Regions from separate parts of the Variovorax trehalosi genome, predicted to be linked through region 1. Evidence: predicted binding sites of a transcription regulator. Region 1 holds the regulator's gene; each other region holds the start of a gene.
What was found. The regulator sigma-54, encoded in region 1, starts transcription at its own class of promoters, with help from an activator protein. The targets are predictions, from matches to a motif close to TGGCANGNAANCTGCTTT.

Region 1 (10,350 bases):
AACGCCACCATGCGCCGCCTGCTCGGCGCCACGCCGAACGACGAAAGCCAGGGCGCGCTGATCGTCTACGACCAGAGCAACGACACCTACACCGTCAACGGCTCGACCGTGCCGCCGAACACGGCAGTGAACGCATCGACCCCTACCGGCCGCGTCAAGACCATCCTCACGCCCAAGGCCGCCACCGCGCCGAAGCCCGGCGCCTCGACCCCGGCCGGCGCGAAGCCCGCGGCACCGGCTCCCACCCCCGCGCCAGGCACCGGCTTGCGCTCGACCACCACGCTGAGTGGAGAGGGAGAAGGGCGCAAGTGATCGAAACCGCCGGAATCCAGGAAGCCAACAACGTCCCGGGCAGCCGCCTGGTCGCGCGCGGCCTGCAGAAAAGCTATGGCAGCCGCACCGTCGTGAAGGACGTCTCGCTCGACGTGCAGAAGGGCGAAGTCGTCGGCCTGCTCGGCCCCAACGGCGCCGGCAAGACCACGTCGTTCTACATGATCGTCGGGCTGGTGCGTGCCGACGCAGGCGAGATCACCATCGACGGCGAGCCGATCGCCCACATGCCGATCCACCGCCGTGCGCGCATGGGCCTGAGCTACCTGCCGCAGGAAGCGTCGATCTTCCGCAAGCTCACCGTCGAGGAAAACGTGCGTGCCGTGCTCGAGTTGCAGCGCGAGCCCGACGAGAGCGGCAAGGTGGTGGCGCTCTCCAAGAAGCACATCGAGGAGCGCCTGTCCGAGCTGCTGACCGACCTGCGCGTCGATCACCTGCGCGATTCGCCCGCGCTCGCGCTTTCGGGCGGCGAGCGCCGCCGCGTCGAGATCGCACGCGCGCTGGCGACGCAGCCGCGCTTCATCCTGCTGGACGAGCCCTTTGCCGGCATCGACCCGATCGCGGTGATCGAGATCCAGCGGATCATCAGTTTCCTGAAGGAACGTGGCATCGGCGTGCTCATCACCGACCACAACGTGCGCGAAACGCTGGGCATCTGCGATCACGCTTTCATCATCAGCGACGGGCACGTGCTGGCACAAGGCACACCCTCGGAGATCGTCGACAACGCCGAAGTACGCAGGGTGTACTTGGGCGAACACTTCCGCATGTAAGGGAAGGTCGGGTTCTTCATGAAGCAAGGGCTGTCCCTTCGCGTCTCGCAGCATCTGGCGCTCACGCCACAGCTGCAGCAGTCGATCCGGCTGCTGCAGCTCTCCACGCTCGAGTTGAGCCAGGAGGTCGAGCAGATGCTGGACGAGAACCCGTTCCTCGAGCGCACCGCGGAAGAAGCGGCGCGCGAGGAATTCGGGCTCGATGCCGTCGACACGCCGGTGCCCCGCGACGACGGTGGCGAAACCGGTGAAGGCGATTTCGCCCCGGTCCCGACCAGCAGCGCGACGACCGCGACCGAAACCACCTCGACACCCGACACCGACGGCCCCGCCGCCGAGATCACCGAGCGCGAGCCCGACTGGGAAGGCGACGGTACCGTCGACATGGCGCCCGACGACAGCGAGTGGGGCAGCGACGCGCCCGCGCGCCAGAACAACCTGGGCGACGACGAACGCGCCGATGCCACCGAGCTCGCGCGCAGCCAGGAATCGCTGCAGTCGTTCCTGCACCGCCAGGCGCTGAGCCTGCGCCTCAATGAAAACGACTGTGCCGCGCTGCGCTTTTTGATCGAATCGCTCAACGACGACGGCTACCTCGAAGACTCGCTGCCCGCGCTGGCCTCGGGCCTGGCGGGCGACGACAACGACCAGTTCGACGAACTCGTGCACCACTTCCAGGTGGCGCTCGGCCTGCTGCAGAGCCTGGAGCCCGCCGGCGTCGGCGCGCGCGACCTGGGCGAGTGCCTGGGCATCCAGCTGCGTGCGCTCGCCAGCGAAGACGAGACCGAGGACGAAGAACTCATCCGCAAGACCGCCATCGCGATCTGCAAGCAGCCGATGGAACTGCTCGCACGGCGCGACTTCAAGCGCCTGGCCACGCTCACCCGCACCAACGAAGAGCTGGTGCGCTCGGCGCTGCAGATCATTGCGCGCCTGGAGCCCAAGCCGGGTCGCCGTTTTGTCGACGTCGAGCGCAACATCGTCATTCCCGACGTGATCGTCACCAAGACCGGCCGCGGCACCAACATCAAGTTCCGCGTCATGCTCAACCCCGAGGTGATGCCGCGCCTGCGCGTGCACGACATCTACGCGGGCGCGCTCAAGTCGCACAAGGGCGAGGGCAGCCAGGCGCTGTCGCAGCGGCTGCAGGAGGCGCGCTGGTTCATCAAGAACATCCAGCAGCGTTTCGACACCATCCTGCGTGTGAGCAACGCCATCGTGGAGCGGCAGAAGAGCTACTTCGTGCACGGCGAACTCGCGATGCGCCCGCTGGTGCTGCGCGAGATCGCCGACGAGCTGGGCCTGCACGAGTCGACCATCTCGCGCGTGACCACCGCCAAGTACATGTCCACGCCGTTCGGCACGGTCGAGCTCAAGTACTTCTTCGGTTCGGCGCTGGGCACCGAGACCGGCGGCAATGCGTCGAGCACCGCGGTACGCGCGCTCATCAAGCAGTTCGTGAGTTCCGAGAGCATCAAGAAGCCGCTGTCGGACAGCCAGATTTCCGAGATGCTGAAGGAGCAGGGCATCGAGTGCGCGCGCCGCACCGTGGCCAAGTACCGCGAGGCGCTGCGCATCGCGCCCGCGAATCTGCGCAAGGCCCTGTAGAAAGCCACCGATGACCCGTCGCCTGCTGTCGCGCTGTGGGCATTGGGTCTTCGCCATCGTGGCTGCATCGCTGTTCGCGGGTTGCGCCACCCTGCCCGACGAGGCACCGCGCCCGCCCACCAAGACCATCGCCGTCTCGACCGACACCGCGCTCGGCCGCATCGCGCTGGCCTCGCAGCCCGATCCGGACCTCAGCGGCTTTCGCCTGATGCCCGGCGGCGACTTCGCCTTCGACACCCGCATCCAGCTCGCACGCCGTGCCCAGCGCACGCTCGACGTGCAGTACTACCAGATCGAGAACGACGAGACCGGCCGCTACCTGCTGCGCACCCTGCGCGATGCCGCCCAGCGCGGCGTGCGCGTGCGCCTCTTGATGGACGACCTGTACACCTCTGGCGAAGACGAGCTGCTGCTCGGCCTGGCCGCCACGCCGAACGTCGAGGTGCGCCTCTTCAATCCGTTCCCGGCCGGGCGCGGCAGCCTGCTCAAGCGCTTTGCCGCGTCGCTCTTCGACTTCAGCCGCGTCAACCGCCGCATGCACAACAAGCTCTTCATCGCTGATGGCGCGATGGCGGTGGCGGGCGGGCGCAACATCGGCAACCAGTACTTCACGCGGACCTCGGGCGAGAACTTCATCGACCTCGACACCTTCGTGACCGGTGCGCTGATCCCGCGCCTGGGCGTGCTGTTCGACCAGTACTGGAACAGCGTCTACGTGCGGCCGGTCCAGTCGCTCATCACAAGCGATCTTTCGCGCGAGGAGCTGCAGAAGCGCTTCGACATCGCCACCGGCCCCGACACCACGCCCCCGCCGCCGAAGCCCGCGCCCAACGACCTGCTCGGCTACAGCCCGATGGCCGACGACCTGAACGCCGGCAAGCTCGGCCTGATCTGGACCCTGGCCGAGGCGTACGCCGATTCACCCGATCGCGTGATCGGCAAGACAGCGTCGTACGGCGGCGTGCCGCTGCTCGATGTCGACAGCGTGCGCTACAACGTGGTCGAGCAGATGCGCCGCGCGCGCAGCGAGGTGACCATCGTCTCGCCCTACCTGATCCCGGGCGCCGCGGGGCTCGAGGTGATGAAGGAGATCCGTCGGCGCAACGTGAAGATCAGCGTGGTCACCAACTCGCTGGCCGCCACCGACGAGCCACTGGTGCACACCGCCTACCGCCGCTACCGGCCCGAGATGCTCAAGCTCGGCGCCGACCTCTATGAGCTGAGCACCAACCGCACGCGGCGCAGCGTGCGGTTGGGATTGTTCGGCACCTCGGTGGGCCGGTTGCATGCCAAGTCGGCGGTGATCGACCGCAGCATCCTCTTCGTCGGCTCGATGAATTTCGATCCGCGCTCGGAGACCTACAACACCGAGATCGGCCTTTTCATCCGCAGCGCCGAGATGGCGCAGCAGGCGCTCAAGCTCATCGATGTGCTCAAGCAGCAGGGCGCCTACCGGCTGCGCTTCGTCGAAGGCAGCGGCGAGTCGCACATCGAGTGGGTCAGCGAGGACGCGGGCAAGACCACCGTGCTGAACGAGGAGCCCGACTCCGGCTTCTGGGACCGCACGATGCTCGAGCTGCTGGCGCCGCTGACGCCGGAGAGCTTGCTCTAGCTTCGCTGGATCAGTTGCCGCGCACGGCCGACCACACGAGTCGCAGGCCCAGCAACCCCATCACGCCGCCGGCCGCGCGGTCGATCCAGGTCTTGTAGCGCAGGTAGGCCGAGCGCGGCGCCGCCGAAGAGAGGGCGAGCGCAACGATCGCGTACCACCCCGTCTCGATGCAGAAGATGACCGCCGGCACCGCGAGCGCCAGCACCAGCGGCACCTCGCGTGGCAGGAAGGCCGCGAAGATGCTCGCGTAGACCACCGCCGTCTTCGGGTTGCTGACCTGCGTGGCGAGCCCGAGCAGGAAGGTGCGTCCGCCGCGGCCCTGTTGCCGAGGCGAAGCGTCCGTGTCCTGCGTCATCGCGAGCGGCTGCCGCGCGCCGCGCCAGATGCGAAAGCCCAGGTAGATCAGGTACGCGCCGCCGAGGCCCTTGATCGCAAGGTAGAGCCCCGGCACCGCGAGAAACGCCGCCTGCAGCCCGGCCAGCGCGGCAATCGAGAACACGAGTCCGCCCGCGCCCATGCCGAGCGCTGCCGCGAGCCCGTCGCTGCGCGAAGTCACGGCCGTGCGCGCGACCATGACGAAACTCGGACCCGGGCTCATGGCCCCGACGGTCATCGCGCCCGCGATGCCCAGCAATGGAATGGTGATGTTGCTCATGGTGGTGACCTGACAGAGATCCGTTCAATACTCGTTCAACGCGCCGTGCGCCGGAAGCAGCCCAGCGAATGATCGTTGACGATGCCCACCGCCTGCAGCCACGCATAGACGATCGTCGGCCCGACGAACTTGAAGCCCCGGCGCTTCATTTCCTTGGAGACCTGCTCCGACAGCGGCGTCTGGGTCGGGAAGCTCTTGCCGTCGCCCTTCACGACCTTCCCGTCGGTGAACGACCAGCAGAAGTCGTCGAAGCTCTCGCCGCGCGCCGCCATCTCGTTGTAGATGCGTGCGCCTTCGATGGTCGCCACGATCTTGGCGCGCGCGCGGATGATGCCGGCATTGGCCATCAGGCGCGCGATGTCGTCCTCGCCGAAGCGCGCGACCTTCTTCGGATCGAAGTTCGCGAAGGCCTCGCGGAAGGCCTCGCGCTTGCGCAGCACGGTGATCCACGCGAGCCCGGCCTGGAAGCCCTCGAGCATCAGCATCTCCCACAGCATGCGCGAATCGTGCTGCGGCACGCCCCATTCCTCGTCGTGATAGGCCTGCATCAACGGATCGCCCTGGGCCCAGCGGCAGCGTGCGTGTTCTGTCATGGATGGATTTCTTTGGTGTCGGTGGGGGAGATCACTGCGCCGACACGTTCACCGCCTCGACCTGCACCAGCAGCTTCACCTTGTTCTCGAAGCCGAAGTTCAGCCCCCAGTTGATGCCCCAGTCGCTGCGCTGCACGGTGGTCTCGAAGTCGCCGCCGCACACCTGGCGGTTGATCAGCGGGTTCAGGTAGCAGTTGAAGCGCACGGCCTTCAGCGTCACCGGCCTGGTCTGGCCCATGAGCGTGAGGGTGCCCGGCACGTCGACGACCTTGTCGCCGCTGAAGTCGATGCGGTCGGCCACGAAGCGGCCGGTCGGGAATTCGGCGACGTTGAAGAAGTCCTTGCTCTGCACATGGCGGTTGAGCAGGTCGACGCCGGTGTTGATGGTGCCGATGTCCATCGTGATGTCGACCTTGCCGCTTGTGCCCGTGCCGTCGATCTGCACCGAGCCGTCCTTGGTGCTGAAGCGGCCGCGGTTGGTGGTGGTGCCGTAGTGGCCCATCTCGTACATCACGAAGGTGTGGGTGGGGTCGATCACGTAGTTGCCGTTCTTCACGGGGCCGCCCGCGGGCTTGGCGGCCACGGCGGGAGCCGTGTATTCCTGCGCGATGGCGGTGAACGGGAGGGCCGTGGCCGACAGCACCGAGGCGAGGAGGAGTTTCTTCATGGCGGTGGGGGTGTGGGACATGGGAATGAAATCGGAAGAAAGATCGATGCTCAGAGCGGCCCGAGGCCCGCGAGCGTGAGCTTGAAGCGCACCTGCACGTCGTTGCCGACCACCGAGGTGTCGGTCCATTCGCCGTCGCCCACCTTGTAGTCGAGCCGCTGGATGGTGAAGTAGCCGGTGGCCACCGCGTAGTTGCCGCCGGCCGGTGCGATCGTGAAGGGCACCGTCACATGCTTCGACGTGCCCTTGATGGTGAGCTTGCCCGCCATCTCGAACTTGCCGTCGCCCAGGGCCTTGATGGCGCTCGACTGGAAGCTCGCCTGCGGGAATTTGGCGGCGTCGAACCACGGCGCCTTGGGGAGCTCGGCATCGCTCATCGGCACGCCGAAGCCGGCGCTGGCGGTATCGATCTGCAGCGCGACGCTGCCGCCCTCGGGCTTCTTCGGATCGAAGGCGATTTGCGCGTCGAACTTCTTGAAGGCGCCTTCCATCGGCACGCCCATCTGCTTGCTGACGAAGGCGATATGGCTCTTGTCGGCAATCAGCTTCGCGCCCGGTTCGGCGGCGGCGGGCATGGCCGCCGCCAGGGTCAGCAGGATCGGGAGAAAGAGGCGCGTCATCCAGCAGGTTCCTTCAGTGGCGCGGTCCGGGCCACATGCGTTTCAGAAGACCATCGCGGTCGATCCAGTGGTGCTTGAGCGCCGCCGCGGTGTGCAGCAGCGCCACTGCGGCCAGCGTGAAGGCGCTCGCCTTGTGCAGCGGCTTGAGTATGGCCTCGGCAAGGTCCTTGTCGAACGGCACGAAGTCGGGCAGCGGCAGCACCCCGAACCACACGACCGGAATGCCCAGCGCTGAGGTGTAGGCCCAGCCGAACAGCGGCACCGCGAAGAACAGCAGGTACATCGCCGCGTGGCTCGCCCGCATGCCCGCAATCTGCCAGCGCGGCATGGCGGCCAGCACCTGCGCCGGCACCGCTGGCGGGCGGTGCGCGAGCCGCCACAGGAGCCGCACCGCCGACAGCAGCAGGATCGTGACGCCAGCCCACTTGTGCCAGTTGTAGAGCTTGATGCGCTGCGGCGAGAAGGGCAGCCCCGTCATGTAGAGCCCCACACCGAGCGAGCCGACGATCATGGCCGCGAGCAGCCAGTGCAGCACGATGGCCACGCCGCCATAGCGCTGGCCGGCGGCTGGGGGGTGAAGAGGGGTGTCGGCGGACATCGGGGGCAGGGCGGGCGGCCTGTGCGCGGAGCATATCCCGGAAGGCGTGGCCTCCGGTGGTGCACGGTCGTGCCAGGCGGCCGGCTTCGTCGCTCAGGAACGCTGCTGGGCCCGCAGCAGCACGCCGCGCAGCTCGTCCGGCTGCACGGGCTTGCGCAGCGCATGCCAGCCGCGCTCGGTGGCCAGCCGCTGGGTGGCCTCGTTGATGTCGGCCGAGATCAGCGCGATGGTGAGCGCCGGGTTCTGCGCCTGCAGCCGTTCCGCCAATGCGATGCCGTCGAGCGCGCCCGGCAGGCGGATGTCGCACAGCGCCACGCTGAGCGCGCGCAGGTCGGCCAGCGCCAGCGCTTCGGCGGCGCTGGCGTAGACGCGCGGCTCCACCGCCCACTGCCGCAGCAGCGCATACAGGCTGTCGGCCACCACGGCGTTGTCTTCCACCACCAGCACGGCGAGGCCGGGGCGCAGCAGCGTGGGTGCGGCTTCAGGGCTGGCCTGAGGCGCGGGAGCAACCTGCGTGGCCGCTGCCCCATAGCCCAGCGCCGCGGGCAGCTCGAAGCTGAACACCGAGCCCCGGCCCGGCGCCGAGCGCAGCCAGACCTCGATGCCCAGCTGCGCGGCCAGCCGCCGCACGATCGCGAGGCCCAGGCCGTGCCCGTGCTGCAGGTTGCGCTCGACATTGCCGATCTGCTCGAAGTCGTTGAACACGCGCGCCTGCGCGTCCAGCGCGATGCCGATGCCGCTGTCGCGCACCTCGACACGCCAGGCCCGCTCGGCGCCCCGGTGCCGCGCCCGCACCGCCAGGAGCACGCGGCCGCGCGGCGTGAACTTGACGGCGTTGTCGACCAGGTTGGCCAGCACCCGGCGCAGCGACACCGCATCGGTCCACGCCACGGCCCCGGCCGGGCAGCGCACCGCCACGCGGCCATCGCCAGCCTGGCGCGCCAGGTCCTGCAGCAGAGGCGCCAGCGCCACCGCCACGGGCCGCAGCGGGTCGACGGCGGCCTCGATGCGGCCGATTTCGAGCAACTGGTTGGTGAGCCCTTCGAGCGCCTGCTGCGCCCGCGCGAGCGAGACCACGGTGTGCTGGACCGCAGCGGTGTCCGCACCCGTGTCCAGCTGCTGGCGCAGCACCTCGGCCTGCAGGCCGATGGCCATCACCGGCTGGCGCAGGTCGTGGTTGGCGGCCGAGAAGAAGCGCAGCCGCTCGGCCTGCGCATGCTCCGAGGCGCGCAGGCCCGCGAGCGCCTGTTCGCGCAGCGTGCGCTCGTTCAGGCGCAGGCCGATGTTCTCCTCAAGCTGGCGCGAGCGCTCGGCCACCAGCTTCCACATCATGGCGGTGAGGCCGATGCCGATCACCGAGACGGCCATCATCGTCGGCGCGCCCAGCGTGAGGCCGGTCACGATCACCGGCGCCAGCAGTAGCGTGATCGCCAACTGCGTGGCCGGCGTGTAGAACGACACCGAGAACGCCGACGACAGCGTCATGCCCATCAGCATCAGGCCGAGCAGCAGTTGCTGGTCGGGCCGCTCGGGGTTGAAGAGCAGAACGCCGGCCAGGCCGTGCGCCAGTTCCCAGACGGCGGTGCGCAGCGTGTGCACCCGCTGGGCATGGCGCAGGCTTTCGGGCGTGAAGGGATCGGGCAGGCGCTGGGGGAAGAAGCCGCGCATCACCGTCACCCCGGTGATGAGCGCGATCCACACCAGCGCGCGCGTGAGCGAGTACTGCCAGGCGAAGAGCGCCGCCACGCCGCAATTGAGCAGGTATTGCACCAGCAGCACTGGTCCGATGGGCCGGATCGAGAGCCGCAGCACCTCGCACTGGATCGCGAAGCGGTCGCTGCTGGCGGCGGCCGGAGCGACCGAAGGTGCGGGGGTGGGATTCATCGGCAAATCGACTATATAGAGAAGGACTGTGACGCGGCGACAATGGAGTCCCCTAGTCGGGCTTCCCGATGGCCAATTTCCCGTGAACGATCTCTCCTTTTTCCTGCCTTGCGCCGCCGGCGTCGAGGAATTCCTCGCCCAAGAGGTGCACGCCCTCACGGGTCGCGTCGGGCAAGACCTGCTCACGCTGCGCGGCGGCGTGCGGGTGCGCGCCGACTGGCGCGACGCCCTGAAGCTCAATCTGCACAGCCGGCTCGCGCAGCGGGTGCTGGTCGAGCTGGCCCATGCGCCTTACCGCAACGAGAACGACCTGTACGCCATCGCGAGCGGCGTGGCCTGGGAGATCTGGTTCACGCCCAAGCAGACCTTCAAGATCGAGACCACCGCCCAGCACAGCCCGCTGCAGAGCCTGAATTTCGCCACCCTGCGTATCAAGGACGCGATTGCCGACCGCTTCCGCGCCAAGGCCAACGGCGTGCGCCCCAGCATCGAGACCCAGTGGCCCGACACCCGCGTGTTCGCCCACCTGACCACCGACAGCTGCACGCTCTACATCGACACCTCGGGCGAGCCGCTCTTCAAGCGCGGCTGGCGCCAGGACAAGGGCGATGCCCCGCTGAAGGAAACCCTGGCCGCCGCCATGCTGGCCGCCAGCGGCTGGTGGAACCCCGAGACGGGCACCGTGTCGGGGCAGCCGCTGTACGACCCCTGCTGTGGCAGCGGCACCATTCCCATCGAGGCGGCGCAGATCGCGCGCGGCATCGCGGCCGGGTCGCTCAGGCGCTTTGGCTTCGAGAAGCTGCTGCCGTTCCAGGCGCACGTGTGGGACGCGATCAAGAAAGAAGCGCAATCGGCCGTGAAGCCGGGCAGCGTCGCGATCTTCGGCTCGGACGTGTCGCACCGCATGGTCGACTTTGCCGAGCGCAACGCGGAGCGCGCCGCCGTGGCCGATGCCATCGAGTTCCGCGGCGGTGATGCGCTGCAGCGCATGCCGCCGGCCGAAGGCGGGG
Region 2 (10,350 bases), on a different contig from region 1:
GGACCCGGTCTCCGGCGCGATCTTCCTGAACAAGGGCCAGCCCTTCCAGGTCGGCCAGAAGCTGGTGCAGAAGGACTTGGCCAAGACGCTGAAGGAGATCAGCGCGAAGGGCCCCGACGGCTTCTACAAGGGCTGGGTCGGCAAGGCGATCGTGGCATCGAGCCAGGCCGGCAAGGGCATCATCACGCAGGCCGACCTCGACCAGTACAAGACGCGCGAACTCGCGCCGGTGGAGTGCGACTACCGCGGCTACCGCGTTGTGTCGGCACCGCCCCCGAGCTCGGGCGGCGTGATCATCTGCGAGATGCTCAACATCCTGGAGGGCTATCCGCTCAAGGACCTGGGCTTTCGTTCGGCGCAATCGGTGCACTACCAGATCGAGGCCATGCGCCATGCCTACGTGGACCGCAACAGCTACCTTGGCGATCCGGACTTCGTGAAGAACCCGCTCGACCGCCTGCTCGACAAGGGCTACGCCGAGAAGATCCGCGCCGCCATCGACCCGAAGAAGGCCGGCGTCTCCAAGGACATCAAGCCCGGTGTCGCGCCGCATGAAGGCAGCAACACCACCCACTACTCGATCACCGACCAGTGGGGCAATGCGGTCTCGGTCACCTACACGCTGAACGACTGGTTCGGCGCCAAGGTCACGGCCGACAAGACCGGCGTGCTGCTGAACAACGAGATGGACGACTTCACCTCCAAGATAGGCGTGCCCAACATGTACGGCCTGGTGCAGGGCGAGGCCAACGCCATCGCCCCGGGCAAGCGGCCGCTCAGCTCGATGAGCCCGACCATCGTCTCCAAGGACGGCAAGCCGGTGTTCGTGGTCGGCACGCCCGGCGGCAGCCGCATCATCACGGCGGTGCTGCACACCATCCTGAACGTGGTCGACTACGGCATGAACGTGCAAGAGGCCGTCGATGCGCCGCGCTTCCACCAGCAGTGGCTGCCCGACGTCACCAACGTCGAGACCTTCGCGATCAGCCCCGACACCCGCAAGATCCTGACCGACATGGGCCACAACCTCGGCGTGCCGCAGCCGGCCAACCACCTCGCGGCGATCATCGTCGGCGCGCCTTCGCTGGGCGGCAAGCCAGTGGGCGCCAACCGCTTCTACGGCGCGAACGACCCCCGCCGCAACACCGGTTTGGCCGCCGGTTACTGATCCTGCAAACTCAGGGGCGGTCGTGCCATGCTGGCGCGGCCGCCTTTTTCATTTCCCATGCATCTGCAAGACATCCTCTATACCCAGGGCTTCGGCACGCGACGCGTGTGCGCGGGGCTGGTTCAACAAGGCCACGTGACCATCGACGGCAAGGCCGTGACGGACCCCTTCGAAGACCTCGACCCCGAAGGCCTGCTCTACACCGTGCAGGGCACGCCGTGGGCCTATCACGAGAAGGCCTATCTGATGCTGCACAAGCCGGCCGGCACCGAGTGCTCGCAGAAGCCCTCGACCTACCCGAGCATCTACACGCTGCTGCCCTCGCCGCTGCGCCTTCGGCCCAACAAGGGCGCGGTGCAGGGCGTGCAGGCCATCGGCCGGCTCGACCAGGACACCACCGGCCTCCTGCTCATGACCGACGACGGCCAGTTCATCCACAAGATGGGCTCGCCCAAGCACCACGTGCCCAAGGTCTACGAGGTGACGGCCAAGCACCCGGTGGACGAGGCGCAGATCGCCAAGCTCCTGGCCGGCGTGGTGCTCGACGACGATCCGAAGCCGGTGCGCGCGGCGGCCTGCGAATCCGACAGCCCGCTGCACCTGCGGCTCACGCTCACCGAGGGCAAGTACCACCAGGTCAAGCGCATGCTGGCCGCGGTGGGCAACCGGGTGGAGGGGCTGCACCGTTCGCGCATCGGCGACCTCTCGCTGCCTGAGGGCCTGGCCCCGGGGCAGTGGCGCTGGCTGACGGCCGAGGAGGTCGCGGCGCTGCGTGCGCCAGCCAAGCCGGCCAAACCACCGAAATAGGGGGGAGAAACAGGGCCGGAGCGGTCAGCCAGCCTTCAGGGCCGGCCGTTAAGATCCTCAGCTCTTTCCCGGAACCTTCCCTTGCGACTCCCAGCCCGCCCGAACGGCCGCATCGCGGCCTTCCTGTTTTCCTGCCTGACCGCCTTGATGGCCCACACCGCCATCGCCGCGCCGGCCGAACCTCCCCCCATCTTCGTGCTCAACTCGCTGGACGCCAACGTCAGCGTGATCAACCCGGTCGACTGGACCGAGAAGCTGCGCATTCCCACCGGCAAGGAGCCGCACCACATCTACATGACGCCGGACGAGAAGTCGGTCATCGTGGCCAACTCGGCGGGCGATTCGCTCACTTTCCTCAACCCGAAGACGGCGGAAGTGCAGCGGGTGGTCTACGGCATCATCGATCCGTACCAGCTGCAGTTCTCGCGCGACATGAAGTGGTTCGTCACCGCGGGCAACCGGCTGAACCACGTGGACGTGTACCGCTGGGACGGCAAGGACCTCAAGCTCGCCAAGCGCATCGCCTCGGGCAAGACGCCCAGCCACATCTGGATCGACAACACCAGCACCATCGCCTACGTGACGATGCAGGACAGCGACGAGATGATCGCCGTCGACCTGCCCACGCAGACCATCCGCTGGCGCGTGGCCACCGGCGCCATGCCCGCCGACATCTATGGCATCCACAACGACAAGACCCTGCTCGTGGGCCTGACCGGCAGCGACGGTGTGCAGGTGTTCGATGTGGCCGGCACCGAGCCCAAGCTGGTCGGCAAGATCCCCACCGGCAAGGGCGCCCACGCTTTCCGCTCGGCCGGCGACGGCAAGAGCGTGTTCGTGAGCAACCGGGTGGCCAACACCATCAGCCGCATCGACATCGCGACGCTGAAGGTCAGCGCGACCTACGCGGTGCCCGGTGGCCCTGACTGCATGGACGTGTCGGCCGACGGCAAGACGCTCTACGTCACCTCGCGCTGGGCCAAGAAGCTCACCGTGGTCGACCTGGCCACGCAGAAGGTGGTGCGGCAAGTCAACGTCGGCCGTTCGCCCCACGGCGTCTGGACCCTCGACCATGCCAAGCGCATCTAGCCGGGCCGTCGCGCTGGCGATGGCCGTCGCCGTCGTCCCCGCCGCCTGGGCGCAGGGCGGCACCTGCGAAAAGCCGGTCTACCTGACCTTCGACACCGGCCACATGGGCATCGCACCGCTGGTGGCCGAGGTGCTCAAACGGCAGGACGTGCGCGTCACTTTCTTTGCCGCCGCCGAGCGCACCACGACCGATGGCGACAGCCTCGACAACCACTGGGCACCCTGGTGGAAGGCGAGGGCGGCCGAGGGCAACGAGTTCGCCTCGCACACCTACGACCACACCTACTGGCGCGCCGATCTGAAGGGCACCACGCCGACCTTCCGCGTGAAGCCCTCGGCGGGCGCGTTCGCCGGCCGCGAGTTCACCTGGACCGCCGCCGAGTACTGCGCCAACATCAGCAAGGCTTCCGACCGCCTGGCACTCATCACCGGCAAGAAGCCGCTGCCGCTGTACCGCGCACCGGGCGGCAAGACCTCGCCCAAGCTGCTGGCGGCGGCCAAGGCCTGCGGCTTCGAGCACGTGGGCTGGGCGCCCGCGGGCTTCCTCGGCGACGAGTTGCCAAGCGAGAAGTTCAGCAACGAGAAGCTGTTGACGCAGGCGCTGGACACCATCCGCCCCGGCGACATCCTGCTCGCGCACCTGGGCATCTGGTCGCGCAAGGACCCGTGGGCGCCGGCCAACCTCGAGCCGCTGATCGTCGGCCTGAAGGCCAAGGGCTTCTGCTTCCAGACCCTGCGCCAGCACCCCGACTACCGTGCCTGGATCGCATCCCACCCCTGAGACCTCTGCCGTGATCGACTGGTTGACGGACCTTTTCTCCGCCCTTCAGGGCTGGTTCTTCGAGGCGGCGGTGCAGCCGCTGGTGTACGCCGTCGGCCTGGGCGGCTGGACCGAGGACGCCTTCGACGCGACCGGCTGGCTGCTGGTCGGCTTCATCCAGATCGTCGTGCTGCTCGCGGTGATCGGGCCGCTGCAGCGCTGGCGCTCGGTGGAGCCGGTGGTCGATCGCCATGCGATCCGCATCGACGTGCTCTACACGCTGATCCACCGGCTCGGGCTGTTCCGCCTGGCGCTGTTCTTCACGCTGCAGCCTTTCTTCGACGACGCGCTGGGGAGCCTGCGCACGGCGGGGTGGGGCACCTTCCACCTCGACGAGGTCTGGCCCGGCGTGACCGACGTGCCGGTGGTGGCTTTCGCCATCTACCTCGTGGTGCTCGACTTCGTCGGCTACTGGATCCACCGCGGCCAGCACCAGTTCAACTGGTGGTGGGGCCTGCATTCGCTGCACCACTCGCAGCGCCAGATGACGATGTGGAGCGACGACCGCAACCACCTGCTCGACGACGTGATCCACGACACGCTCATCGTCATCGTGGCGCAGCTGATCGGCGTGGCGCCCGGGCAGTTCATCGCCTTCGTGGCCTTCACGCAGCTGAGCGAGAGCCTGCAGCATGCGAACCTGAAGCTCAGCTTCGGCGCCATCGGCGAGCGGCTGTGGATCAGCCCGCGCTTTCACCGGCTGCACCACAGCATCGGCCTCGGCCACGAGTCGCACGGCAAGAGCACGCTGGGCGGCCACAACTTCGGCGTGTTGCTGCCGTGGTGGGACATGCTGTTCCACACCGCGAACTTCGAGGACCGCTACGACCCGACCGGCATCCGCGACCAGGTTGAGCCCGACGAGGGCGGCCGCACGCGCGACTACGGCCGGGGCTTCTGGGCGCAGCAGTGGCTGGGCCTCAAACGCATGGTCGGCCACGGCTGATTCACCGCCGGAATCGCCCCGCGGCCGATCCCAGGCGTTATCCTCGCTGCCTCATGCGCCTGCTCCTCGACTCCTTCTGGCGCGCGGTCGCCTACTGCATGCTGCCGCGCGTGATCGTGCTGTCGCTGCTGCCGCTGGGCCTGATGGTGCTGCTGGCGGCCGGCCTGGGCTACTTTTATTGGGAATCGGCTGTGGCCTGGACGCGCGGCGTGCTCGACGCCTGGCCACTGCTCTCCAGCTTCTGGGCCTGGATCGGGCGACTTTTCTCCAGCGACATCACCTCCGTGCTGGCATCGATGGTGGTGGTGTTCGCCGCCACGCCGCTGATCGTGGTCGTGTCGCTGCTGATCGTGGCGGGGCTGATGTCCCCGGCGTTGACCAAGCTGGTGGGCGAACGCCGCTTTCCCTCGCTGGAGCAGAAGAAGGGCGCCTCCTTCCTCGGCAGCGTGGCCCGTTCCCTGGGCGTGACCCTCCTCGCGTTGGTGGCGCTGGTGGTCTCGATGCCGCTCTGGCTCATTCCGCCGCTGGTGCTCATCCTTCCGCCGCTGATCTGGGGCTGGCTCACCTACCGCGTCATGAGCTTCGATGCGCTGGCCGAGCACGCGAGTCCCGAGGAGCGCGCCACGCTGCTGCGCACGCACCGACTGCCGCTCCTGTGCATCGGCGTGTTGTGCGGTTACCTGGGCGCCGCGCCGAGCATCGTCTGGGCCTCGGGCCTGCTGTTCGCCGCCGCCTTCTTCGTGCTGGTGCCGATCGCCATCTGGATCTACACGCTGGTCTTCGCCTTTTCCGCGCTCTGGTTCGCGCACTATTGCCTCGATGCCCTGGCCCAGCTGCGCATGCAGCGTGCCGCGGCGCTGGCCTCGGCCGAAGGCGGCACGCCCGCCCTCGAGACGGCCGAAGCCAACCAGGCTGCTCTTTCTCAATGGGGTTCACCATGACACGCGCATTCGGTCTCATCGTCGTCGGCGACGAGATCCTCTCCGGCAAGCGCGCCGACAAGCACATGCCCAAGGTCATCGAACTGCTCGCCGCGCGCGGCCTGCAGCTGGGCTGGGCGGAATACGTGGGCGACGAGCCCACCCGGATCACCGCGGCGCTGATGCGCGCCTTCGCCTCGGGCGACATCGTGTTCTCGACCGGCGGCATTGGCGCCACGCCCGACGACCACACCCGCCAGTGCGCCGCCAAGGCCCTGCGCGTGCCGCTCGCGCTGCACCCCGAAGCCGAAGTGCTGATCCGCGAGCGCATGCAGGACACGGCGAAGGAGCAGGGCGTGGTCTACGAGCCCGACCGGCCCGACAACATCCACCGCCTGAACATGGGCGTGTTTCCGCAGGGCGCGACGATCATCCGCAACCCGTACAACAAGATTCCGGGCTTCAGCGTCGACCATGTGCATTTCGTGCCGGGTTTCCCGGTCATGGCCTGGCCGATGATCGAATCGGTGCTCGACAGCCGTTATGCCGACCTTTTCACCCGCAACGCCATCGCCGAGAAGTCCGTGATCGTTTTCGGTGCGATGGAAGCCACCCTCACGCCCCTGATGCAGGCCATCGAGGAAGCTCATGCAGGCATCAAGGTGTTCAGCCTGCCCAGCGTCGATCACCCTCAGTATGGCCGTCACATCGAGTTGGGCGTCAAAGGCGATCCTGGCCGGCTCGATGCCGCCTATACCCAACTGATCGAAGGGTTGCACACTTTCGATGCCAAGCTTGGCCCAGAATTGGTGCGTTAAAAGTTAATGCACCTATTTGGTGATATCCCGCACGTATTTAAGCGGTGCATCCGTCCATAAAGTCTCATTCCGTGAGGCGACAATGGCACAGAAACTGCATCCTTCGTTCCCGTATTCCTAACCACCATCCAACTCAGGAGAAACTGATGGCAAAGACCGTCGCCGATGTACTCAAGCTCGTCAAGGAAAACGAGGTCAAGTTCATCGACTTCCGCTTCACCGACACCCGTGGCAAAGAGCAGCACGTCACCGTGCCGGTCTCGGCTTTCGATGAAGACAAATTCACCTCGGGCCACGCGTTCGACGGCTCGTCCATCGCTGGCTGGAAGGGGATCGAAGCTTCGGACATGCAGCTCATGCCCGACCCCAACACCGCCAACATCGACCCCTTCTTCGAAGAAACGACGCTGATCCTGACCTGCGACGTGATCGACCCGGCAGACGGCAAGGCCTACGAGCGCGATCCGCGTTCGCTCGCCAAGCGCGCCGAGGCGTACATGAAGGCTTCGGGCCTGGGCGACACCGCCTTCTTCGGTCCGGAACCCGAATTCTTCGTGTTCGACGGCGTCCGCTGGAAGAACGACATGTCGGGCTGCTTCGTGAAGATCGATTCCGAAGAAGCCTCGTGGAACACCGACAAGGAATACGAGCACGGCAACACCGGCCACCGTCCAGCGGTCAAGGGCGGCTATTTCCCGGTTCCCCCGGTCGACAGCTTCCAGGACATGCGCTCGGAAATGTGCTTGGTGCTCGAAGCCCTCGGCATCCCGGTCGAAGTGCATCACCATGAAGTGGCCAACGCCGGCCAGATGGAACTGGGCACCAAGTTCAGCACGCTGGTCCAGCGCGCCGACTGGGTCCAGCTGCAGAAGTACGTGATCCACAACGTGGCCCATGCCTACGGCAAGACCGCCACCTTCATGCCCAAGCCCATCGTCGGCGACAACGGCTCCGGCATGCACGTGCACCAGTCCGTCTGGAAGGACGGCAAGAACCTGTTCGCTGGCGACGGCTATGCGGGTCTCTCGGACTTCGCGCTGCACTACATCGGCGGCATCATCAAGCACGCCCGTGCCCTGAACGCCATCACGAACCCCGGCACCAACAGCTACAAGCGCCTGGTGCCCGGCTTCGAAGCTCCGGTGAAGCTGGCCTACTCGGCCAAGAACCGCTCGGCCTCGATCCGCATCCCGTTCGTTGCCAACCCCAAGGGCCGCCGCGTCGAAGCGCGCTTCCCCGATCCGCTGATGAACCCGTACCTCGGTTTCGCTGCGCTGCTGATGGCCGGTCTCGACGGCGTGGAAAACAAGATCCACCCGGGCGAAGCCGCCAGCAAGGACCTGTACCACCTGCCGCCGGAAGAAGACGCGCTGATCCCGACCGTGTGCCACAGCCTCGACCAGGCCCTGGAATACCTGGACAAGGACCGTGCGTTCCTGACCAAGGGCGGCGTGTTCACCGATGCGTACATCGATGCGTACATCGAACTGAAGATGCAGGAAGTCACGCGCTTCCGCATGGCGACGCACCCCGTCGAGTTCGACATGTACTACTCGCTGTAAAGCGAGCCCCTCACGGGGAAGTAAGACAAAAGGACGGCCTCGGCCGTCCTTTTTCCTTGACGCGGAACATCTTGTCACCGGTGGCGCGGAATTGCATGAAAATGCGCCTTTGTCGCGCCACCCACCGATTCACATGAAGACTGCTTCTCTCATTTTCCTGGCCGGTTCATTGTTGGCCGCCCTGCCGGCGTCCTCGCAGGAGCGCGTGTGGCGCTGCGGCAATGAATACACCAACAACGCCACCATCGCCCAGCAGAAGGGCTGCAAGGTCATGGAGGGCGGCAATGTCACCGTCGTCCAGGGCGGCGGCGGCACGACGAAGTCGTCGGGCGGCTCGTCGGGCGCTTCCGCTGCGCGTGCTCCGGCCGGCAGCCCGCGCGTCGAAGGCGTCGACCAGCGCGCCAGGGATGGCGAAGCCCGCTCGGTGCTCGAGTCCGAGCTCAAGAAGGCCGAGGCCCGCCAGGCCGAGCTGCAGAAGGAATACAACAACGGCGAGCCCGAAAAGCAGGGCAGCGAAGGCCGCAACTACCAGAAGTACCTCGACCGCGTGGCCGAAATGAAGGCCGAACTCGCGCGCAACGAGAGCGACATCGCAGGCATTCGCCGGGAAATCGGCCGGTTGCCGACCAACAAACCCCAGTAATCGCATGGCATTCGGGAAGAAGGCGGTCGGCGCCAACACGCGCTTTCAGACCTTCGACCTGCTGTCCACACTGATCGCGGTGGTCAACAGCGACGGCTCCGTGCTGTTCGCCAACGCGGGCCTCGAAGACGCACTGGGCACCTCGCGGCGCACGCTCGAAGGCTCGCAGTTCGGCGCCTGCTTTCACGAGCCGCAGGTGCTGCGCACCGCCATCGATGGCGCCAGCAGCAACGACTTCGCCACGCTGCGCTACGAAGCCTTTCTGCGCCGCGTCAACCACGAGCTGATGCCGGTGCAGGTCACGCTTGCGCACGGCGACAAGAAGGGCGAACTCATCATCGAGATGTCGCCGCTCGAACAGCAGGTGCGGCAGGACCGCGAGGAGCGCTTGATCGACCAGGCGCAGGCCAACAAGGAACTCATCCGCAATCTCGCGCACGAGATCAAGAACCCGCTCGGCGGCATTCGCGGCGCGGCGCAGCTGCTGCAGATGGAGGTCGAGTCGCGCGACCTCATCGAATACACGCAGGTCATCATCCACGAGGCCGACCGGCTGCAGACGCTGGTCGACCGGCTATTGGCACCGCACCGTCGGCCGCACGTGGTGGGCGACGTCAACATCCATGAAGTCTGCGAGCGCGTGCGCTCGGTGATCCTTGCGGAGTTTCCGCGCGACCTGCACATCGAGCGCGATTTCGACGTGTCGATCCCCGAGTTCCGCGGCGATCGCGAGCAGCTCATCCAGGCCACCCTCAACATCGTGCACAACGCCGCGCAGGCCCTCGCGGAGCGCCGCGCAGCGGGCGATGCGCAGATCACTTTCAGGACCCGCATCGCGCGCCAGGTGATATTCAACAAGCAGTGGTATCGATTGGCATTGGAATTGCATGTCATCGACAATGGACCGGGTGTGCCGGACACGATCAAGGACCGCATCTTCTACCCGCTCGTATCGGGCAGGGAAGGCGGAACAGGCCTGGGGCTGACCCTTGCGCAAACTTTTGTGCAACAGCATCACGGCGTGATCGAGTGCGACAGCGTCCCGGGCCGGACCGATTTCAAGATACTGATACCGCTGCCCTAGCGCAGCACGGCAACAAGGAGATGCATGAAGCCGATCTGGATAGTTGATGACGACCAATCGATCCGCTTCGTGCTCGAGAAGGCCTTGCTGCGCGAAGACTTGCCCACGCGCAGTTTCACGAACACGCGCGAGGTGCTCGCGGCCCTGGAGCAAGCCGACGACGACGAGCAGCAGGGTCCCCAGGTCCTGGTGAGCGACATCCGCATGCCCGGCGGCTCCGGGCTCGACCTGCTCGACAAGATCAAGGCCAAGCACCCCGGCCTGCCCGTCATCATCATGACGGCGTTCTCCGACCTCGACAGCGCCGTCTCGGCCTTCCAGGGCGGCGCCTTCGAATACCTGCCCAAGCCCTTCGACCTGCCGCGCGCGGTTGAACTCATCCGCCGCGCAGTCGACGAAAGCCAGCGCGAGGAAGTCTCCGAAGAGCGCATGGTCGCCGCCCCCGAAATGCTCGGCCAGGCGCCCGCGATGCAGGACGTGTTCCGCGCCATCG
Region 3 (10,350 bases), 190 kb from region 1:
GCAGGGCGTGGTCGTCGTGAGCTTCAACTACCGGCTCGGCGCGCTCGGCTACCTCGCGAACAAGGCGCTGCGCACCGCGAACAGGGACGGCAGCCTCGGCAACTTCGCGGTGATGGACCAGCTCGCCGCGCTCGGCTGGGTGCAGCGGAACATCGCGGCCTTCGGCGGCGATGCCGGCAACGTCACGCTCTGGGGCACTTCGGCGGGCGCGACGCAGAGCTTCTCGTTGCTGCAGTCGCCCAAGGCCAAGGGACTGTTCCACAGGGCCGTGATGCAAAGCGGCGGCGGTGCGGAGTATTCGAACCCGAGCATGGAAAGCGCGCTCGCAGTGGGCGACACCGCCGTGGCGAACCTCGGCTGCAGCAACGCGGCCGACGTGGTCGCCTGCCTGCGGGCATTGCCGGTCTCGGCGTTGCTCGCTCAGGGCACGCTCAAGTGGCGGCCGACGGTGGACGCGCAGATCCTCACGCAAGTGCCATCGCGCGCCTTCCTCACCGGCAACTTCAACCAGGTGCCGGTGATGATTGGCGGCGTCTACGATGAAGGCACGCTCTTCGTCGACACGAAGCTGAGCGCGGCGGTCTACCCCTTCTACCTGCGCGGACTGGCACCGGCCGGCTTCGACACCAGCGCGATCGAAGCGGCGTATCCGATCTCCAATTACGCGGTGCCCGCGCAAGGCGTGGCGCGGGCCATCGGCGATGCGATGTACGCCTGCGGCAACAGCGCCCGCCGCGATGCGCTGTCGGCGTGGGTGCCGGTGTATGGCTGGGAGCTGACCGATCCGCAGCTGTCGTTTCCCGCGAATCCGACGGCCTTCTACTACGGCACCGCGCACGGCATGGACAGCTTCTACCTGACCGGCACGACCGATGCGCTCGACACGTATCCCTACTTCGATCAGGCAGGCGCAACGCCCGATGCGGAGACGGCCGCGCAGCGCAAGGCGCTCTCCACGCAGATGATCGCGTACCTCCTCAACTTCGCGAAGAACGGCGATCCGAATGGTGATGGCCGCAACATCGCGACGCGCTGGCCGCGCTTCATGGGCTCGGCCGACCGCGCCCTGATCGATTTCACCTACCCCGCGATCAAGACATCGAGCAACGCGTTCGAGCACACGCACAGGTGCGACACGCTGTGGGGACCGGACGTGTTCCCCCCGCAGTACTGATACGAGACACGACGGCATCCCATGAACGAATCACAAACAGTCATCGATCACCTCGCATCCCGCCAGGAAGAGATCGTGGCGTGGCTCAAGCGTTTCCTCTGCATTCCGAGCGTCAGCGCGGACGCGTCGTTCGCAGCCGGCATGCACGACGCGCGCAGCTTCCTGGTCGAGAGGCTGCAGCAGATCGGCCTCGCCGACGTTCGCCTGCTGGACGGCGACGGCGAGCCCGCCGTGTACGGCGAATGGCGCGGTGCGCCGGGCAAGCCCACGCTGATGGTCTACGGCCACTACGACGTGCAGCCCGCCGACCCCATCGACCAGTGGCACACGCCGCCCTTCGAGCCGACGGAGGTGGAGGGCCGGCTCTACGGGCGCGGCACCTCGGACGTGAAGGGCTCGACGACCATTGCGCTCGAAGTGGTCGCGGCCTTCCTCGCGGCGCAGGGCGGGTGCCCCGTCAACATCAAGGTGTTCCTCGAAGGGGAAGAGGAGACGGGCAGCCCCTCGCTCCGAACGCTCGTCGAACGCCATCGCGACCTGCTGCAGGCCGATGCGGTGCTGTCGGCCGACGGCGGCCGCGCGAGCGCCAGCGTGCCGACGATCAACACCGGCGCGCGCGGCAACGCGCAGCTCGAAGTGCGCCTGCGGACGGCCGCCAAGGACCTGCACTCCGGCCGCTACGGCGGTGGCGTGCGCAATGCGCTGCACGAGATGGCACGGCTGGTCGCATCGCTGCACCGCGCCGATGGCGGCGTGGCGGTGGAAGGTTTCTACGAGGGCGCGATGCCACTCAGCGCAAGGCAGCGTGCCGACACTGCCGCGTTTCCGTACGACGAAGCTGCGTTCTTTTCAGACGTCGGCGGCAGCGCGCACGGCGAGCCCGAATACACCGCGCGCGAGCGCATCACGCTGCGCCCGGCCCTCGACGTCAACGGCCTGTGGGGCGGCTACACGGGCGACGGCGGCAAGACCATCGTGCCTTGCGAGGCGACAGCCAAGCTCACGACGCGCGTGGTCGCGGGGCAGGATCCGGCCTCGGTCATCCGCGCGGTGCTGCGCCATCTGCAAGCGCAGTGCCCCGCGGGCTGTGCGCTGGACGTGGTGGCGATGAACGACGGCTCGCCTGCCTCGACCTTGGCACCCGGCCACCCGCTGGTGCGCGCTGCCGAAGCCGTGCTCGAACGCGAGACCGGCCGCCAGGCCATTCACGTGCGGCTCGGCGCGAGTGTGCCGATCACATCGATCTTCAAGGAGATGCTGGGCATCGACACGCTGATGTTCGGCTTCAACCTGCCCGATGAAGACGTGCATGCACCGAACGAGTTCTTCAGGCTGGCGTCGATCCAGCAAGGTGCGCGGGCCTGGACGCTGCTGCTGTGCGAGCTGGCGAAGCATCCGCCGGCGTCGTTTCACGGCAGCTAGCTTTCAGCGCTACTCGTCGCCGGCCGCGCCCTTGGCCTGCTGCGCGGCTGCGCGCAGCTTGTCCTTCTTGCTCGGCCGCTTGCCCTTGATGCCACCCGTGCCCGATGCATCGACGAGCGGCACGGCCACCTCGGTCGGCTCGAACCCTTCGATGCGCTCGCGCGGCAGGCTCAGGCCCTGGCGCTTTTCGATCAGGCGGAAGTGCGCCTCGGTCGATGCGCTCACGAAGCTGATCGCCAGTCCGCTCTCGCCCGCCCGGCCCGTTCGGCCGATGCGGTGGATGTAGTCGGTAGGCGAGCGCGGCAGGTCGTAGTTGATGACCACGGGGAGCTGCGCGATGTCGATGCCGCGCGCCGCGAGGTCGGTGGCGATCACCACGTCCCACCGGCTCTCCTTGAACTGCGCGAGGATGCCGGTGCGCGTGCCCTGCGCGATGTCACCGTGGAAGGGCACCGCGTAGACGCCGTTCTTGTAGAGCTTCTCGGCCACGATCTGCGCCGAATGCTGCGTGGCGACGAACACCAGCACGCGCTCCCACTCGTTCTCTTTCAAGAGATGGCGCAGGAGCTGCGTGCGGCGGTTCGCATCGACCTCGATCACGCGCTGCACGATGTTCGGCTCGGCACCCGGCTCACCCTGCACGTCGATGACGGCCGGGTCGCGCAGCATGCCGTCGGCCAGCGACTGGATGGCGGGCGGGAAGGTGGCGGAAAAAAGCAGGTTCTGGCGCTGGGCCGGCAGCAGCGCGAGGATGCGGCCGAGCTCTTCGGCAAAGCCGAGATCGAACAGGCGGTCGGCCTCGTCGAGCACCAGCATCGACACCGCGCCGAGCTTGAGCGCGTTGTGCTCGACCAGGTCGAGCAGCCGGCCGGGCGTGGCGACGACGATGTCGGCGCCGCCGCGCAGGCTCATCATCTGCGGGTTGATCGAGACGCCGCCGAAGGCGATGGCGATCTTGAGGCGTTCGAGCAGGTGCTGCGCGAGGCTACGCATCGTCTCGCCAACTTGCGCTGCGAGTTCGCGCGTGGGCACGAGCACCAAGGCGCGCACGCGGCGCGGCGATGACGCGGATTCGGCGGCCAGGCGCTGCAGCAGCGGCAGGGAAAATGCGGCGGTCTTGCCGGAGCCGGTCTGCGCCGAGCCGCGCACATCGCGGCCCTGCAAAATTGCGGGAATGGCCGCGGCCTGGATGGCGGTCGGCGCGGCATAGCCGCTTTCGGCGGCGGCCTGCACGAGCGCGGGGGCCAGGCCCAGTGAGTCGAATGGCATGTGAGCAGACAGAGAAAAGAGAAACCCGGATACGGAAGAGATGGATCGAATGGCGACGACGAAAAGCAATCAGGCCAGCGCGCTGGTGTATTCCACCGAGGCGGGCGGCCGCATGTGCCCCGATTGCCGTGCGCCGATGGCGCAATGCCGCTGCAAGGAACTCGAGAAGGCGCGTGCGCCGGCCACGGACGGCATTGTGCGTGTATCGCACGAGACCAAGGGCCGCAAAGGCAAGGGCGTGACCGTGGTGAAGGGCCTCGCCCTGGACGCCGCGGCGCTCGCGGCGGTGGGCAAGCAGCTGAAAACGGCCTGCGGCTCGGGTGGCACGGTGAAGGACGGCACCATCGAGATCCAGGGCGATCACCGCGAACTGGTGATCGCGGCCCTCGTGAAGCAGGGCCACACCGTCAAGCGCGCCGGGGGCTGAAGCAACCCATGAAACCCGAAGACCTGCAGCGCCTCGTCACCCTCGAAATGCCTTTTGGCAAGCACAAGGGCACGCTGATCGCCGATTTGCCCGGAAATTACCTGACTTGGTTCGCACGCGAGGGTTTTCCCTCGGGAGAAATCGGCCGGCTGCTCCATTTGATGCATGAAATAGACCACAACGGCCTCTCAGACCTGCTCAAACCGTTGCGAAACCGCCCGTCACGCCAGGATGTTTCTCAATAACACACGATTTCCCACGCTTTTTTGCAAAGGACCGGGATAATTCGCCCCACGTGTCTGTGAGCTTTGTTGTCTCCCGTGCACGTAATTCGGTGATCGGTCAGTTTCGCGCCACAGCGCACTTGTTTGTTGTGATTCTGGGACTCCATCGCTTTGTTTTGTTGGTTTGAATTAGGAGTCCCTCCATGGGCAAGAAACTCTACGTAGGCAACCTCGCCTACTCCGTGCGTGACAACGATCTGGAACAAGCTTTCGGCGAGTTCGGCTCGATCGTCAGCGCCAAGGTCATGATGGAACGCGACACCGGCCGTTCGAAGGGCTTCGGCTTTGTCGAAATGGGTTCGGATGCTGAAGCACTCGCAGCCATTGAAGCCATGAACGGCCATTCGCTCCAGGGCCGCGCCCTGACGGTGAACGAAGCCCGTCCGATGGAAGCTCGTCCTCCCCGCACCGGCGGTGGTGGCGGCTACGGCGGCGGCGCTGGTGGTGGCGGCGGCGGCTACGGTGGTGGTGGCGGCGGCGGTGGTTACGGCGGCGGCGGCGGTGGCCGTAGCGGCGGTGGCGGCGGCGGTTACGGCGGCGGCGGCGGTGGTCGCGGCGGCTACTAAGCCCTCATCCACACTCAGGGAGCCCCGGCTCTCTGAATGAATGAAAAGCTCCTTCGGGAGCTTTTTTCGTTTCCGGGGCACAGAAGAACCGGCTTCGCCGGGCCTCAGACATCGCTCCGGGGAGAACCCTAATCCTGGCGTAAGCATTTGTCCTTACCGAAGCGGTCAGCCAACGGTCAGCCGCGGACGACGACCCTCACTCCTCCAAAACAGAGGGTCGAGGCAATGAAGATCAAGAGTCAGGCGGACTTCTTTTCAGGAGTCATGTTCACCACCGTAGGGGGTGCCTTCGCGATAGGCGCCACCACCTACACCGTCGGGAACGGCGCCCGCATGGGGCCCGGGTACTTCCCGCTCATGCTGGGCATCCTGCTGGCCATCCTCGGGGTGGTCATCATGTTCCAGGCCATGGTGGTGGAAACCACCGATGGCGACAAGATCGGCAAATGGGCCTGGAAGCCGCTGGCCTTCGTGCTCGGTGCCAACCTCGCATTCGGCATCCTGCTGGGCGGCCTGCCCAGCATCGGCCTGCCGGCGATGGGAATGATCATCGCGATCTACGCGCTCACGATCATCTCCAGCATGGCCGGCGAGCAGTTCAAGCTGCGCGACGTGCTCGTGCTCTCCACCATCCTGGCGGCCGGCAGCTACGTGGCCTTCATCTGGGCGCTCAAGCTCCAGATCCAGGTCTGGCCCACTTTCATTTCGGGCTGAGGAGAGAACCCCATGGACCTGATCCACAACCTTTCCATCGGTTTCGGCGTTGCCTTCACCTTCACCAACCTGCTGTATTGCCTGCTGGGCTGCATATTGGGCACGCTGATCGGCGTGCTCCCGGGCATCGGCCCGGTCGCGACCATCGCGATGCTGCTGCCCGCCACGTACGCGCTGCCGCCCGTGTCGGCGCTGATCATGCTGGCCGGCATCTACTACGGCGCGCAGTACGGCGGCTCCACGACCGCCATTTTGGTGAACCTGCCCGGGGAGTCGTCCTCGGTGGTCACCTGCATCGACGGCTACCAGATGGCAAGGCAGGGCCGCGCAGGCCCCGCACTCGCGGCCGCGGGCCTGGGCTCGTTCTTCGCGGGCTGCATCGGCACGCTGATCCTGGCGGCCTTCGCGCCGCCGCTGACCGAACTGGCCTTCAAGTTCGGCCCGGCCGAGTACTTCTCGCTGATGACGCTCGGCCTGATCGGCGCCGTGGTGCTCGCTTCGGGTTCGCTCCTGAAGGCGGTGGCAATGATCGTGCTGGGCCTCCTGCTCGGCATCGTGGGTACCGACGTCAACTCGGGTGTCGCTCGCTTCAGCTTCGACATTCCCGAGCTCACCGACGGCATCGGCTTCGTGGTGATCGCCATGGGCGTGTTCGGCTACGGCGAAATCATCGGCAACCTCTCGCAGCCCGATGACGAGCGCGAAGTCTTCACGCACAAGGTCAAGGGCCTGTGGCCCACCAAGGACGACTTCAAGCGCATGACGCCCGCGGTGCTGCGCGGCACGGCGCTGGGCTCCGCGCTGGGCATCCTGCCCGGCGGCGGTGCGCTGCTGGCGGCCTTCGCGGCCTATGCGCTGGAGAAGAAGATCAAGATGCGCCCCGGCGAAGTGCCCTTCGGCAAGGGCAACATCCGCGGCGTGGCATCGCCCGAGTCGGCCAACAACGCCGGCGCGCAGACTTCCTTCATTCCGCTGCTGACGCTGGGCATTCCGCCCAACGCCGTGATGGCGCTGATGGTGGGCGCGATGACGATCCACAACATCCAGCCCGGCCCGCAGGTGATGACGAGCAATCCGGAGCTCTTCTGGGGCCTGATCGCCTCGATGTGGATCGGCAACGCGATGCTGATCATCCTGAACCTGCCGCTGATCGGCATGTGGATCAAGCTCTTGACGGTGCCCTACAAGTTCCTGTTCCCCGCCATCGTGCTGTTCTGCGCGATCGGCGTGTACTCGACCAACAACAACACCTTCGACGTGTGGATGGTCGCGATCTTCGGCTTCGTCGGCTACCTGTTCCTGAAGCTGCGCACCGAGCCGGCCCCGCTGCTCCTGGGCTTCATCCTCGGGCCGATGATGGAAGAGAACCTCCGGCGCGCGTTGCTGCTCTCGCGCGGTGCGTGGAGCGTGTTCGTCACGCGGCCGCTGTCGGCCGGGTTGCTGGTGGCTGCAGCACTGTTGTTGTGCATCGTGCTGCTGCCGTCCATCAAGGCAAAACGCGAGGAAGCCTTCGTCGAGGAATAGGCAACCGCCCACGTTCCCTGGAACGAGAAAGCCCCTGCATGAAAGTGCGGGGGCTTTTTTATCTGGTGCCGGCTTCCAGTGTCAGGTTGCTACCAAATAAGTAGCACCAATCATCCACTGGGCGTACGCAATCCGCGGATTCAGCCAGGTAGAAATCGACCTTCATCACCCGGCGAGCGGGCATAAAAAAGGCGCCGACCAGCGGCGCCTTTCAAGTTCGAAGTGGCATCTCGTACGGAGCCTTGAAGGATTTTTCTTTTTGAAGGGGAAGTTGTCTCCTCGGACCCTCGGCAGCACGAGCAGGGCCCGTTCGCGAGTGCGCAGACTTTATGTGCTGCACCGCACCAGTGCATTGGGAATTACCCGCTTTGCCTTACTGCGAATGGCCGATTCGCAAACGAAAGTGTTTCTGGTGGTTAACGATGTGGCACGACTCGTGCACGTGGCACCACACCCGACAACTCGAAGAAGCGCACTGCCATGGCCTTGGTCCCGCAAGCCTCCATCAACGCGGCCGACACCGCCTGGATGATGACGTCGACCGCACTGGTGCTGCTGATGACGCTGCCCGGCATCGCGCTCTTCTATGCCGGCATGGTGCGGCGCAAGAACGTGCTGGCCACCATGGCGGCCGTCGTGGCGATCGCCGCGGCGGTCTCGCTCACCTGGTTCGCGCTGGGCTACTCGCTGGCGTTCACTCCGGGCTGGCCGTGGCTCGGCGGCACCGAGCGCTTCTGGTTCTCGGGCTTCGAATACCTGAAGGAGGCCGGGCAGATCGCGGTGAGCCATGTCGCGCCCAACGTGCCCGAGTCGGTCTATGCGATGTTCCAGCTCACCTTCGCGATCATCACCACCGCGCTGGTGCTGGGCGCCTTCGTCGAGCGCATGCGCTTCTCGGCGATTCTGTGGTTCGCGCTGCTGTGGAGCGTGCTGGTCTATGCGCCCATCGCGCACTGGGTCTGGGAGCCGGGCGGCTGGCTCGCGCAGATGGGCGCGCTCGACTTCGCGGGCGGCTCGGTGGTGCACGTCAACGCGGGCATCGCGGGACTGGTGTGCGCCTATGCACTCGGCCCGCGCAAGGGCTATGGGCGAGAGGCCTTCGAGCCCTACAGCCTGGCGATGACGATGATGGGCGCCGGCCTCCTGTGGGTCGGTTGGTTCGGCTTCAATGCGGGCTCGGCGGTCGCGGCCGACGGGCGCGCGGGCCTCGCGATGCTGGTCACGCACATCGCCGCGGCGGCCGGTGCGATGAGCTGGATGATCGGCGAGTGGATCGTGCGGCGCAGCCCTTCGCTGCTGGGGCTCTGCTCGGGTCTCGTGGCCGGGCTGGTGGCGATCACGCCGGCCGCCGGCTTCGTCACGCCGCTCTCGGCGCTGGCCATCGGCGCCATCGCGGGCTTGGCCTGCTACTGGGGTGCCACGGGCCTGAAGCACATGCTGGGCGCGGACGATTCGCTCGACGTGTTCGGCGTGCATGGCATCGGCGGCATCGTGGGCGCGCTGCTCACGGGCGTGTTCGCCGATGCGCGCATCTCGGGCTCGGCCGGCAATGTGTTGACGCAGGCCATCGCCGTCGGCAGCGTGGCGATCTACAGCGCGGCGGGAACGGCGATCGTGCTGTTCCTGGTGCATGTGCTGGTCGGATTGCGCGTCGACCCCGAAAGCGAGCAGCTGGGCCTCGATCTTGCTCAGCATCGTGAACACCTGGGAGCCTGACCACCCGAGGGAGACATCATGCCATCCATGTCCGAAAGCGAACGCATCGCGCTTGCAGCCCGTCTTCACGTGGCACTGCGGCGAAAGCACGGGCGCGTGACCGACACCGAATGGATGGCCACCAATGCCGAGTACGCCGCCGAGATCGTGCGCATGACGCGCGCGCACGCGGCGGAAACGAAGGACGAGGAACTCGACCAGCTGGCCACGCGGCTCGAGCAGGCGATGGAGCCGCTGGCGCGCGCCGCGCGGCTGGCGGCGCGGCAACCCGATGGAACGCCGCCTACGCCGCCACCCCGCTACGTCGGCGGGTTGCGCTGACGCTCAGCCCGCCGCCAGCGCCGCCTTGCGGATCGACTGCAGCGTGCTGGCCGGCGTGATCGCCTCGGGGTCCAGCAGGCAATGCAGGATCGCCGGCTTGCCGCTGGCACGTGCACGCGCCAGCGCGGGGCCGAACTCCTCGGTTGTCGTCACCCGCTCGCCGTGCCCACCGAACACCTCGGCGTAGCCGCGGAAGTCGGGGTTCTTCAGCTGCGTGGCGCTGATGCGGCCGGGGTAGTGCTTTTCCTGGTGCATGCGGATCGTGCCGTACATGCCGTTGTCCAGCAGCACGACGAGGATCGGCAGGCCGTACTGCACGGCGGTGGCGAACTCCTGCCCGTGCATCATGAAATCGCCGTCGCCCGCGAACACGACCACCTCCCGCTCGGGCCACAGGCGCTTCGCACCGACGCCCGCCGGCAGGCCGTAGCCCATCGAGCCGCTGGTCGGCGCAAGCTGGCTCGCGAACGCACGGAACGGCCAGAAGCGGTGCACCCAGGTCGCGAAGTTGCCCGCGCCGTTGCAGAAGATGGTGTCGGCCGGCAGCACCTCGCGCAGGTGCTGCATGACCTCGCCCATCTGCAGCGGGCCGGGGATGCGGATCGGGGCCGGGTCGCTCCAGCGGAGGAAATCTTCGCGTGCGGTCTTCGTTTCGGCCTGCCACACGGGCGGCGACGCCGGACGCAGCGTGGTCACGGCTTCGGCGAAAGCCTGCGGCGTGGCGTGGATGGCCTGCGCCGGACGGTAGAGCTTGCCGAGCTCGTCGGCGTCGGCGTGCACATGCACCAGCGCCTGCTTCGGCTGCGGAATCGCGAACAGCTCATAGCCCTGCGACGGCACTTCCGACAGACGCCCGCCCACCAGCAGAACGAGGTCCGCATCGCGGATGCGCGCCAGCATGCGCGGGTTCGCGCCGAGCCCCAGGTCGCCTGC

Region 2: a site for sigma-54 is predicted at 6,652-6,669, ahead of glnA (type I glutamate--ammonia ligase). Genes of this name have one in related genera too.
Region 3: a site for sigma-54 is predicted at 7,806-7,823, ahead of ACSFA7_RS16515 (ammonium transporter). Genes of this name have one in related genera too.

Annotation. Positions count from the first base shown of each region.
Region 1 covers NZ_JBPJZG010000004.1:366,564-376,913, forward strand. The annotation lists gene lptA (lipopolysaccharide transport periplasmic protein LptA) at 1-312, shown strand, start outside; gene lptB (LPS export ABC transporter ATP-binding protein) at 309-1,103, shown strand; gene rpoN (RNA polymerase factor sigma-54) at 1,122-2,711, shown strand; gene ACSFA7_RS17350 (phospholipase D family protein) at 2,722-4,323, shown strand; gene ACSFA7_RS17355 (LysE family translocator) at 4,334-4,978, opposite strand; gene ACSFA7_RS17360 (DNA-3-methyladenine glycosylase I) at 5,014-5,571, opposite strand; gene ACSFA7_RS17365 (YceI family protein) at 5,603-6,238, opposite strand; gene ACSFA7_RS17370 (YceI family protein) at 6,289-6,858, opposite strand; gene ACSFA7_RS17375 (cytochrome b) at 6,872-7,456, opposite strand; gene ACSFA7_RS17380 (sensor histidine kinase) at 7,550-9,340, opposite strand; gene ACSFA7_RS17385 (THUMP domain-containing class I SAM-dependent RNA methyltransferase) at 9,423-10,350, shown strand, end outside.
Region 2 covers NZ_JBPJZG010000015.1:19,130-29,479, forward strand. The annotation lists gene ggt (gamma-glutamyltransferase) at 1-1,168, shown strand, start outside; gene ACSFA7_RS33110 (pseudouridine synthase) at 1,226-1,975, shown strand; gene ACSFA7_RS33115 (YncE family protein) at 2,057-3,064, shown strand; gene ACSFA7_RS33120 (polysaccharide deacetylase family protein) at 3,048-3,845, shown strand; gene ACSFA7_RS33125 (sterol desaturase family protein) at 3,856-4,830, shown strand; gene ACSFA7_RS33130 (EI24 domain-containing protein) at 4,884-5,771, shown strand; gene ACSFA7_RS33135 (competence/damage-inducible protein A) at 5,768-6,568, shown strand; gene glnA (type I glutamate--ammonia ligase) at 6,715-8,130, shown strand; gene ACSFA7_RS33145 (hypothetical protein) at 8,264-8,773, shown strand; gene glnL (nitrogen regulation protein NR(II)) at 8,778-9,857, shown strand; gene ntrC (nitrogen regulation protein NR(I)) at 9,882-10,350, shown strand, end outside.
Region 3 covers NZ_JBPJZG010000004.1:178,427-188,776, reverse strand. The annotation lists gene ACSFA7_RS16555 (carboxylesterase/lipase family protein) at 1-1,174, shown strand, start outside; gene ACSFA7_RS16550 (dipeptidase) at 1,196-2,596, shown strand; gene ACSFA7_RS16545 (DEAD/DEAH box helicase) at 2,606-3,865, opposite strand; gene ACSFA7_RS16540 (translation initiation factor Sui1) at 3,915-4,292, shown strand; gene ACSFA7_RS16535 (DUF3820 family protein) at 4,301-4,537, shown strand; gene ACSFA7_RS16530 (RNA recognition motif domain-containing protein) at 4,720-5,142, shown strand; gene ACSFA7_RS16525 (tripartite tricarboxylate transporter TctB family protein) at 5,368-5,856, shown strand; gene ACSFA7_RS16520 (tripartite tricarboxylate transporter permease) at 5,869-7,380, shown strand; gene ACSFA7_RS16515 (ammonium transporter) at 7,861-9,096, shown strand; gene ACSFA7_RS16510 (hypothetical protein) at 9,115-9,417, shown strand; gene ACSFA7_RS16505 (thiamine pyrophosphate-binding protein) at 9,421-10,350, opposite strand, start outside.